DNA from 3 places in the Aquabacter albus genome. Region 2 is predicted to be linked to each of the others. Evidence: riboswitches for the same ligand, from Rfam matches in the RefSeq annotation. Region 2 holds a riboswitch; each other region holds the start of a gene.
The links. Region 2 has a riboswitch for cobalamin ahead of ABLE91_RS04660 (TonB-dependent receptor plug domain-containing protein). Riboswitches for the same ligand answer to the same signal wherever they lie in the genome.
Positions count from the first base shown of each region.

Region 1: linked by a shared signal. The riboswitch ahead of ABLE91_RS03935 (DUF1636 domain-containing protein) and the one ahead of ABLE91_RS04660 (TonB-dependent receptor plug domain-containing protein) in region 2 are both predicted to bind cobalamin.
Region 3: linked by a shared signal. The riboswitch ahead of ABLE91_RS13825 (CbtB domain-containing protein) and the one ahead of ABLE91_RS04660 (TonB-dependent receptor plug domain-containing protein) in region 2 are both predicted to bind cobalamin.

Region 1 is NZ_JBDZDT010000002.1:180,893-184,155, reverse strand. It holds gene ABLE91_RS03940 (Rne/Rng family ribonuclease) at 1-788, shown strand, start outside; cobalamin riboswitch at 938-1,159, shown strand; gene ABLE91_RS03935 (DUF1636 domain-containing protein) at 1,321-1,677, shown strand; gene cobW (cobalamin biosynthesis protein CobW) at 1,674-2,720, shown strand; gene cobN (cobaltochelatase subunit CobN) at 2,738-3,263, shown strand, end outside.
Region 2 is NZ_JBDZDT010000002.1:349,152-352,414, forward strand. It holds gene ABLE91_RS04655 (ribonucleoside-diphosphate reductase subunit alpha) at 1-549, opposite strand, end outside; cobalamin riboswitch at 666-885, opposite strand; cobalamin riboswitch at 986-1,196, shown strand; gene ABLE91_RS04660 (TonB-dependent receptor plug domain-containing protein) at 1,304-3,263, shown strand, end outside.
Region 3 is NZ_JBDZDT010000005.1:233,615-236,877, reverse strand. It holds gene cobU (bifunctional adenosylcobinamide kinase/adenosylcobinamide-phosphate guanylyltransferase) at 1-249, opposite strand, end outside; gene ABLE91_RS13830 (CbtA family protein) at 246-989, opposite strand; gene ABLE91_RS13825 (CbtB domain-containing protein) at 1,002-1,187, opposite strand; cobalamin riboswitch at 1,237-1,432, opposite strand; gene rfaE1 (D-glycero-beta-D-manno-heptose-7-phosphate kinase) at 1,486-2,922, opposite strand; gene rfaD (ADP-glyceromanno-heptose 6-epimerase) at 2,932-3,263, opposite strand, start outside.

The DNA of each region.
Region 1 (3,263 bases), 170 kb from region 2:
AGTTCGAGGAGGAAGACGAGGAGAATCTGGAGGAGGTCTCCGGCGCCGAACCCGAAGGCGATGAGCCCGAGGAGCGCGGCGAGACCACCGAGGAGGCCAACAACCGCCGCAAGCGCCGCCGCCGGCGCCGTCGTGGCGGCGAGCGCGAGGGCGAGCCCCGCGAGGCGCGGCCCGAGGGCGAAGCCGCCGAGGAGGGCGATGAGCCCGCCGGCGAAGGCGAGGCCGAAGAGGGCGACGAGGACGAGCGCGGCGAAGGCCGCGGGACGGAGGCCGATCGCCGGCGCCGTCGGCGCGGCCGTCGTGGCGGCCGTCGCAACCGGCGCGAGGGCGAGGATGCCCCGCTCCAGGCCGATGGCGAAGGCAGTGAAGGCGAGGCCGGAGAGGATGACGGCGGCGCCGAAGACGATGCCGTGATCCACGTCTCCATCGAGCCGCTGGCCGGCGCGCCGGAATCCGTGGCCGAGATCAGCGCTCCCACCCCGGAGCCGGCACCGCCCGCCCCGGCCCCCACGGCCCCGGAGCTTCCCGCCGCCGAAGAGCCCAAGCCGACCCGCCGCCGGTCCACGGTGCGCGAGAAGGCGCCGGTGGTCGGCAGCCTGGTGCCCGAGCCCGCGCCCGTCGCCGAGACTGCCGGCGAAGAGACCTCCGGCGTGGAGACCGCCTCGGTCCCCGTCGCCGATGCGGACATCGTCGCCGCACCGGTTCAGGAAACCTCTGCTCCGGCCCAGGACCTGCCGCCCGAAAAGCGCCGCTCCGGCTGGTGGCAGCGCAAGCTGTTCGGCGAGTGAGCCTCTAGGAACAGCGGTCATCCCCGGGCTTGACCCGGGGATCTCCAGGAATGACGGGAGATGGCCGGGTCAAGCCCGGCCATGACGGCTGGGAGGTTACGGCTTCCCGGGCAACCTGCCCTGAGATTGACTTCCCTCCCCGCCCACCCTTTAGTGGCCCGGTCGAAGGTTCCGGTCCGGCAGAGTCGGATCGGTGAAGAGGGAATGCGGTGCGGCGCGAGGAAGCGCCAATGCCGCGGCTGCCCCCGCAACTGTAAGCGGAGAGTCTCGACCGAAAAGCCACTGGAGACCGGCCGCGCCGGCCCCTCCGGGAAGGCGGCCCGAGACGGTGACCCGCGAGCCAGGAGACCTGCCCTCGACACAATCGCGCGCCGGGCGGGGTGCCCTGGCAAGGCGGTTTTGCGTCGGCTTTGGCGCGCTTTCCGCACCCGCAGGACCCGCTTTGGAGCGACCCGCGCCCACCGAGACGCCCGACGACCGGCCCGATGACACGGCCTCCGCAGGCCCGCGCGATGCGGCGCCCGCCGTCACCCTGTTCGTCTGCCAGACCTGCCGCACGCCCGGCACGCCGCCCGAGGATGCGCCCCAGGGCGCCCGCCTCGCGGAGGCTGTGCGCGCCGCCGCCCATGACCCTGATGTGGAGGTGAAGCCGGTGCGCTGCCTCTCCAACTGCAAGCGCGGCCTTTCCGCCGCCATGGTCCGGGCCGGCGGCTGGTCCTACGTGTTCGGCGATCTCACCCCTGCGTCCGCGCCCGACCTTCTCGCGGGCGCTACCCTCTTCGCCGGCTCCACCGACGGCCTCATGCCGTGGCGCGGCCGGCCCGACTGCCTCAAGCGCGGCATGATCGCCCGCGTGCCGCCCCTCTTCTTCACCGAGGAACCCCGATGACCAGCCTCGCCCGCGTCCCCTGCACCATCGTCACCGGCTTCCTCGGCGCCGGGAAGACGACCCTCATCCGCCACATCCTCGAGAATGCCGGGGGGCGGAAGCTCGCTGTGATCGTCAATGAATTCGGCGACGTGGGCATAGACGGCGAGATCCTGAAGGGCTGCGGCATCGAGAGCTGCCCGGAGGAGAATATCGTCGAACTCTCCAATGGCTGCCTGTGCTGCACCGTGGCGGATGATTTCGTGCCGGCCCTGGACAAGATTCTCGCCCGCCCCGGCATCGACCACATCCTCATCGAGACCTCCGGCCTCGCTCTGCCCAAGCCGCTGGTGCAGGCGTTTCATTGGCCGGCCATCAAGAGCCGCGTGACCGTGGATGGCGTGGTGGCGGTGGTGGATGGCCCCGCGCTTGCCGAAGGCCGTGTCGCCGATGATCTCTCCGCCCTCGCCGCCCAGCGCGCGGCGGACGACACGCTCGACCATGACGATCCCGTGGAAGAGGTGTTCGAGGACCAGATCGCCTGCGCCGACCTCGTCATCATCGCCAAGTCCGACCTTCTGGACGCGGCCGGCGCGGAAATCGCAGCCGCCCGCGTGGCGGCGGTACTGCCCCGCGCGGTGTCCGTGGTGCGTGCGGCAGGCGGAAAGGTGGACCCGGCCATCCTGCTCGGCCTCGGCGTAGGCACCGAGGACGAGATCGAGAACCGCAAGACCCATCATGACGACGAGCTGGACCACGACCACGACGATTTCGATAGCTTCGTCCTTCCCATTCCCGAGATCGCCGAGCCGGCGGCGCTGGCTGCGCGCGTCTCGGAAGCCGCCGCTCTGCCCGGCGTGCTGCGGGTGAAGGGGTTTGCCAGCGTCTCCGGCAAGCCCATGCGCCTCCTCGTGCAGGGGGTGGGCACCCGCGTCTCGCACCAGTTCGACCGCGCCTGGGGGCCGAACGAGGCCCGCAGGGGCGCGCTGGTGGTGATCGGGCTGAAGGGCTTCGACCGGAACGCCGTGGAAGAGGCGGTGCTGGCGGTTACGCCCGCCGCCTGAAGGTTTAGAGTGGGCTGATGCATCTTCTTTCGAGCACATCGGCCACCATCGAGGATCTGGCGGAGCCCATCGACCTCCGCCAGCCCCCGGCCGACCTGCTCGCGCTCTCCTTCACCGACAGCGACCTGCTGGCGCTCGGCGCCGCATGGCGGGCGGAGCGGGCGACGCTGCCGAGCCTGCGCCTCGCGCGCCTGAAGGATCTGCGCCACCCCATGTCCGTGGACCTCTGGCTGGAGCGCTCCGCGCGCCACGCCAAGGTGATCGTGGCGCGGGTTCTGGGTGGGCTCGACTGGTGGCGCTACGGGGCGGAGCGGCTGTCAGCTCTGGCCTGGGCGCAAGGGATCAAGCTGGCGCTGCTGCCGGGGGAAGACCAGGACGACCACCGCCTCGCGGCCCTTTCGACTTTGGAGCGGGAGGAGTGGGCCTTGTGGCTCGCTTATTTCCGCGCCGGCGGCCCGGACAATATGCGCGCCTTGCTGCGGCTGATGGCGGGGCAGGCGGAGGTCCTGCCACCGCGGGATGTGCCGGCGGCGGCATTTTATT
Region 2 (3,263 bases):
GAGCACGGTTTCCCGCGAGACGCCATCGAGGCCCTCGCAGGCTTCGCGCACCACGGCATCGAGCCGCGCCGTGTCGAGGGGAACGAGCGCGCCGTCCGCCGCCTTCATGCGCAGGGCGGGCACGGCTGACGCGGCGGGCGCATCCGTCTTCGCACGTTCCCGGGCACGCTCCTCGCGATAGAGCACATAGGCGCGGGCCACCTTGTGGTGCTCGCCGCGCATCAGGGCCAGTTCCGCCTGGTCCTGGATGTCCTCGATATGGAAGGTGCGGCCGCCCTCCGCGCGACGGGTGAGCCCCGCCACGATCTGAGCCGTCAGATCGGCGACGGCGTCATGGACGCGGCGCGAGGCGGCGGCGCTGCTGCCTTCCACGGCGAGGAACGCCTTGGTGAGGGCAACGGAGATCTTGGAGGCGTCGAACGGCGTGACCGCGCCGTTGCGGCGGATCACCTGATAGCCCGGTTCCGAGGCTGTCCGGGCGCCCGGCGCAGGCTGTGCGGGGACGAGGATCGCGTCCGAGGGACGCACGGTTTCGATCTGGAGAGACATCGGCTTGGACCCCAAAAGTTGGGGGCAAAGGCCGAGCGGATGCGCGAGGGAAGATCGCCTCGGGCATGAAGCCCCCAGCGACAGCCAAGCGTTCCACCGGGGCACCCCGCCCGAGGACGTTCATCGAGGTCGCGGCAGGTCTCCTGGCTCGCGGGTCGTCGCCTCAAGTCCGGCCTTCCCGGGATCGCTCCCAGTGACTCTGATGGACCTTGGCTCGCCGCTTACAGTTGCGGGGGCAGCGCCGGCATTGGTTCGACCCTTTCGGGCGGTCCCGCACCGGCTTCCCTCTTAGCTCTCGCTCTTGCGAGTCGAGAGACCGTGACCACCACATCTAGCAGCATGGTTGCGATGGCTGTCAATATGTGGGGATGATGAATCGGAGCAGACATGTCTCATCCACCGCCGAAGCGGATGGTTGACCGTGAATGAGCAGCCCTCTACCGTCACCGTGACGGTTCCCTAACGGGACGAAAAAGGGAACGCGGTGAGGAGGGTGCCCGGAGACGGGGATCCGACGATGCCGCGGCTGCCCCCGCAACTGTAAGCGGCGAGTCCTTCGTCACACGCCACTGGGCTTCGGCCTGGGAAGGCGACGAGATGGACGCTGACCCGCGAGCCAGGAGACCTGCCGTCAGCCGTGGTCACGCGCGAGCACGTCGGGCGGGGTGTCCTGATGGTGGTTAATCCCAGCAGCTTTCCGGCCGCAGGGGAGCCTCGTTCGCGGTGACGGACCACTCGTCCCGCTGAGGCCATCATGCCTTCCGCTTTGTTTCGTCACGCCCGCGCCGCCGCGCGCCGTCCCGTGCTCGCTGCCCTCCTCCTGTCGTCGGCTTCGGGGCTCGCTCATGCCCAGTCCCCGGCACCCGGCGGCACCGCCCAGCAGCCCATCGACCTTCCCGAAGTGGTGGTGAGCGCCACCGGCATCCCGACCCCGGCGAACCGGATCGCCTCCTCGGTTAGCGTCGTCACCGCCGAGGACATCGAGCGCCAGCAGCTGCGCACCGTGCCCCAGGTGCTGCAATCGCTTCCCGGTCTCAACGTGGTGCAGACTGGCGGACCGGGCGGGCAGACTTCGGTCTTCATCCGCGGCACCAATTCCAACCATGTGAAGGTGCTGATCGACGGCATCGATGCGGGCAACCCCTCGACCCCCAACGGTGCCTTCGACTTCGGCCAGCTCCTCGCCACCGATCTCGCCCGCATCGAGGTGCTGCGTGGGCCACAGAGCGGTCTCTACGGCTCGGACGCCATCGGCGGCGTCATCTCCATCACCACCAAGAAGGGCGAGGGCCCGCCGAAATTCTTCGGCTATGTGGAAGGGGGCTCGCTCGGCACCTTCAACCAGGCGGCGGCGGTGAGCGGGTCGACGGAGCGGCTTTCCTACTCCTTCAACGTCACCCATTTCTCCTCGACGGATATTCCGGTGACCCCGCCCGGAATCATCCCGCCGGGCTATCCAAACAATCCCAACGCCTATGACAACTGGACCTATTCGACGCGCCTCGACCTCCAGATGACGGATAATCTGGCGCTCAACTTCGTCGCCCGCTACATCGACAGCCAACTCGCCTTCACGCCGGACATCTATCCCCCGCCGCTGTTCGAGGGCATCCCGGCCCCGCAGACTTCCACCAGCCTCAATTCCATGTTCTTCACCAAGGGCGAGGGCGTGTGGAGCGCGCTCGACGGCGTACTCCACACCACGTTCGGGGTGAGCGCCATGAACACCTCGAACCCGACCGTGGGGCCGAACCTGTCCGTGAACGGCCAGTATGAGGGCGACCGGCAGACCTATTACCTGCGCTCCAACCTCGCCGCCGCCGCCGGGCAGAACCTCATTGCCGGCGTGGAGCGGCGGAACGAGAGCATGACCTCGTCCACCCAATACACGGAGATGAGCGCATCGACCGGCGACACCGGCGCCTATGCGGAATGGCAGGGCACGTTCGGCGATCGGTTCTTCGGCGCGGCGAACGTCCGCTATGACAGCGACGACACCTTCGGCGACCACTCGACCTTCCGCCTTGCCCCCGGCTTCCTCATTCCCGAGACGGGGACCACCATCAAGGGCAGCTACGGCACCGGCTTCAAGGCGCCCTCACTTTATCAGCTCTATGCGCCGATCTATGGCAATGCGGCCCTCGAGCCCGAAGAGAGCACCGGCTACGATATCGGTTTCGAGCAGCAGGCCTTCGGCGGCAGGGTGACGTTTGGCGCCGCCTATTTCCACAACGACATCACCAACCTCATCAGCTACGACCCGGTGACGTTCGAGAACGTGAATATCTCCAGCGCCACCACGCAGGGCGCGGAGACCTTCATCGCTTTCCAGGTGATGGAGCGGCTGAAGCTGCGGGTGGACTACACCTACACCTACGTCATCGGCTACATGCCGCCGGGCGAGCCCTTCGGCGCTTCCTGCGCGCCGCTGACACCCACCTCTTGCACACCCCTGAGGCGGCCCAACAACAAGGTGAGCGTGACGGCGGACTGGAACCCCACGGACCAGCTCAATCTTTCCGCCACCCTGATCTATGCCTCGGCATGGTGGGACATCGTGCGTCTCACCAGCGACACTATCGACCAGCCCGGATACACCGTGGTGAATCTTGCGGCCAACTATGCGTGGACACCCAACGCGACTCTGTTCGCCCGCATCGACAATCTGTTCGATCAGACCTACGAGAACCCCAACGGCTTCCTGGCTCCCGGCT
Region 3 (3,263 bases), on a different contig from region 2:
GGCGTCCGGCGGAAGCTCCGCCAGAAGGTCAGCTACGTCGAAGGGATGATCGTGGGTCCGCCAGCGCGTGTCACGTCTTGAGCGATGCAGCGCGATGCGATCCGCCATCTCGGCATCGAGCGCCTGCGCCGTCGCCACATAAACATAGGGCGGCGGCGCGGCTTCGATCAGGGCTTCGGCATAACCGCTCTTGCCGGAGCGCGCCCCGCCAAGCACCAGCACGCGGCGGGCGCGCGGCCCGGCCGTCATGGCTGGGCGCCGGCCATCCTTGCGCGGACGAGGCCGGCGACGCCGCCGAGGATCGCCCAGAACAGGAAGCTCGTGACCACCACCGCGACGACGAAATTGTGCGCCAGATCGTGGGGCACGGGAGTTTCGAAGTTCTCCGGCTGCGGCGCGCCGATGAAATGCGGCGCCGCAATCAAAGCGAGCGCGGCGATCACCGCCGGCAGCGAGCGGCCATAGGCGATGAGCGCGATGCCCCCGGCGGTGGCTGCCGCTGTGGCGGTCCACCAGAGCTGCCGGGGACCCAACTCCGCCGCCGGCATGGCGGGAAGCTCGGGCGGAAGGCCGAGGCTGGGCGCCAGCGTGAAGGCGGCAAAGCCCGCGAGGCCCCAGAGGAGCCCGTCGCGCCAGCCGGTGAGCCCGCCCGCGAGTTCTGAAGCGGCGACGAGAAGCAGCGCGAAGCCGATGGCGCCAACGACATTCGCCGCCAGCGTGAAGGCCATGCGCTCGAACCCATCCGCCGGCTGCCAGCCGCCTTCGTCATGGTCATGGGCGGCCGCGGTGTCATGGCTATGCGCGGGCGTTGCGGCGTCATGGGTATGGGTCGCGGGCGCGGCGGCTTCGGCTTCGGCTTCGGCTTCCTCATAGGTCTCGGCCTTGAGGATCAGCGGAACGGTCGCGGCCTGCTGGAAGACGGTCATGGCAATGCCGGAGAATAGGCCGGCGGCCGCCGCCACGAAGACGATGGTGCGGAACAACGACATGTCGGCCCCCTGTCAGTGGCAGGGGAAGCCGGTCGAATGCCTGTAGTCGTGGGCCGCGTTATGGACCACTTCCATATGGGAGAAGCCGACGCCGCCCACCACGAAGAGACCCAGCAGCGCGGCGAAGGTGATCTGCAGCGTGCGCGACGCGACGGATTTGCCGGCGAGGTCCTGGGAAACCTGGTTCTGCGTGCTCATCTTCATCTCCTGGCCCTCCCTCCGAGGGCTGACTGGAAGCGCCCATGACTGGGCTCGCGCGCCTTCGGCAGGTCTCCTGGCTCGCGGTTCATCGCCTCTCCCCAGCCTTCCCGGAACGCATGTTCCAGTGGCGCTGCGGGGAGCGCTCACCGCCGACAGTTGCGGGGGCAGCCGCGGCTTTGGGACAGGTCCCGCACCGCATTCCCTTTTGATCCCCGAAGGGAACCGACGACTCTTCGACTATATAGGCCCGCGCGTGCGCCGCAACGGGAGCGGGGCGATTTATTGCCGAGGCGCCTCAGGACCGCGCCTTCGCCACCAAAGACGAGGTGGAGCGGCCCGCGATCAGGTTCGCCAGCACAAGGCGCCCGCCATTGGCAGTCACCACGTCCGCGCCCACCACCTCCTCGGGCTTGTAGTCGGCGCCCTTCACCAGCACGTCGGGCAGCAGGGCCGTGATGGTCTCAAGGGGCGTGTCCTCGTCGAACAGCACCACGAGGTCCACGCAGCGCATGGCGCCGATGACCCTGGCCCGCGCGGCTTCGTCCTGGAGCGGGCGCGTCGGCCCCTTCAGGCGCTGCGTGGAGGCATCCGTGTTGAGCGCCACCACCAGCCGGTCGCCCTCGGCGGCGGCGGCCTCCAGCAGCGCCACATGGCCGGGATGCAGCAGGTCGAAGCAGCCATTGGTGAAGACCACGCTCGCCCCGCCCGCCCGCCAGCGGGCGATGATCTCCTTCGCCCGCTCCAGCGAGACGAGGGCGCCCGGCGTCTCCATCTGCGGCAAGGCGCGGCCGAGGGCGGCGGCCAGCTCGGCGCGGGTGACGACGGCGGTGCCGAGCTTGCCCACGGCGATGGCCGCCGCCGCATTGGCGATGCGCACGCAGGTTTCCAGCGGCTCGCCGGAGGCGAGCGACATGGCCAGCGCCGCGAGGGCCGTGTCCCCTGCCCCCGAGACGTCGAAGACTTCGCGCGCCTCGGCGGGCACGTGCAGCACGGCGCCGTCGCGGCGCCAGAGGGTCATGCCCTTCTCGGCGCGCGTCACCAGCACATCGCCGCCGAACTGCGCGGCGGCGGCGGCAGCGGCAGCGGCCGCCTGCTCGTCGGTGGTATCAGGCAGGCCGGTGGCGTCCGCCAGTTCCCGGCGGTTGGGCGTCACCAGGGCCGCGCCGCGATAGGCCTCGAAGGTGCGGCGCTTGGGATCAACGATGACAGGCACGCCCCGCGCCTCGGCCTCTTTCATGATGGCCGCGATCACCCGGTCGCCCAGGACGCCCTTGGCATAATCGGAGAGCACGGCGACCCGGCATTGCGCGATGGCCGCACGGGCGGCGGCGATGAGGCGGGCTTCCACCTCAGGGGAGGCAGGGCTCGCATCTTCGGCATCGATGCGGACGATCTGCTGGCGCCCGCTCATCACCCGCGTCTTGGTGATGGTGGGGCGCGCCGGGTCGGCCACGAGATCGAGCGAAATGTCGGGAAAGGCGGCCAGCGCTTCGCGCAGCTCTCCGGCGCGGGCATCCGCACCCACGAGGCCCACCAGATGCACCGGCGCGCCCATGGCGGCCGCATTGGCGGCCACATTGGCCGCCCCGCCGGGCACCAGCCTGTCCATGCCATGCACCACCACCGGCACCGGCGCCTCAGGGGAGATGCGGGAGACCGAGCCGATCACATAATGATCGACGATCACGTCGCCGATGACGGCGATCGGGCCGGGCCGGGCATCAGCGAGCATGGCGCGCCCTCACCCGTTCTTGCCGCGCAGGTGGCCGGTCACATACTGGTGCACGCCGTCCTCCAGCGAGGTGAAGGGCTGGGAGAAACCGGCGGCGCGCAGCTTCGACATGTCGGCCTGGGTGAAATACTGGTAGGCGCCCCGGATGGCCTCGGGCATGTCCACATAGTGGATCAGCGGCTCCTTGCCGGCCGCCGCGAACACCGCGCGGGCTAGGTCCGCAAAGCTGCGCGCCTGGCCCGTGCCCACATTGAAGATGCCGCTCACCGCGGGCGTCTCCAGCAGCCAGCGCACCACGGCGACGCAATCGCCGACATAGACGAAGTCGCGGAGCTGGCCGC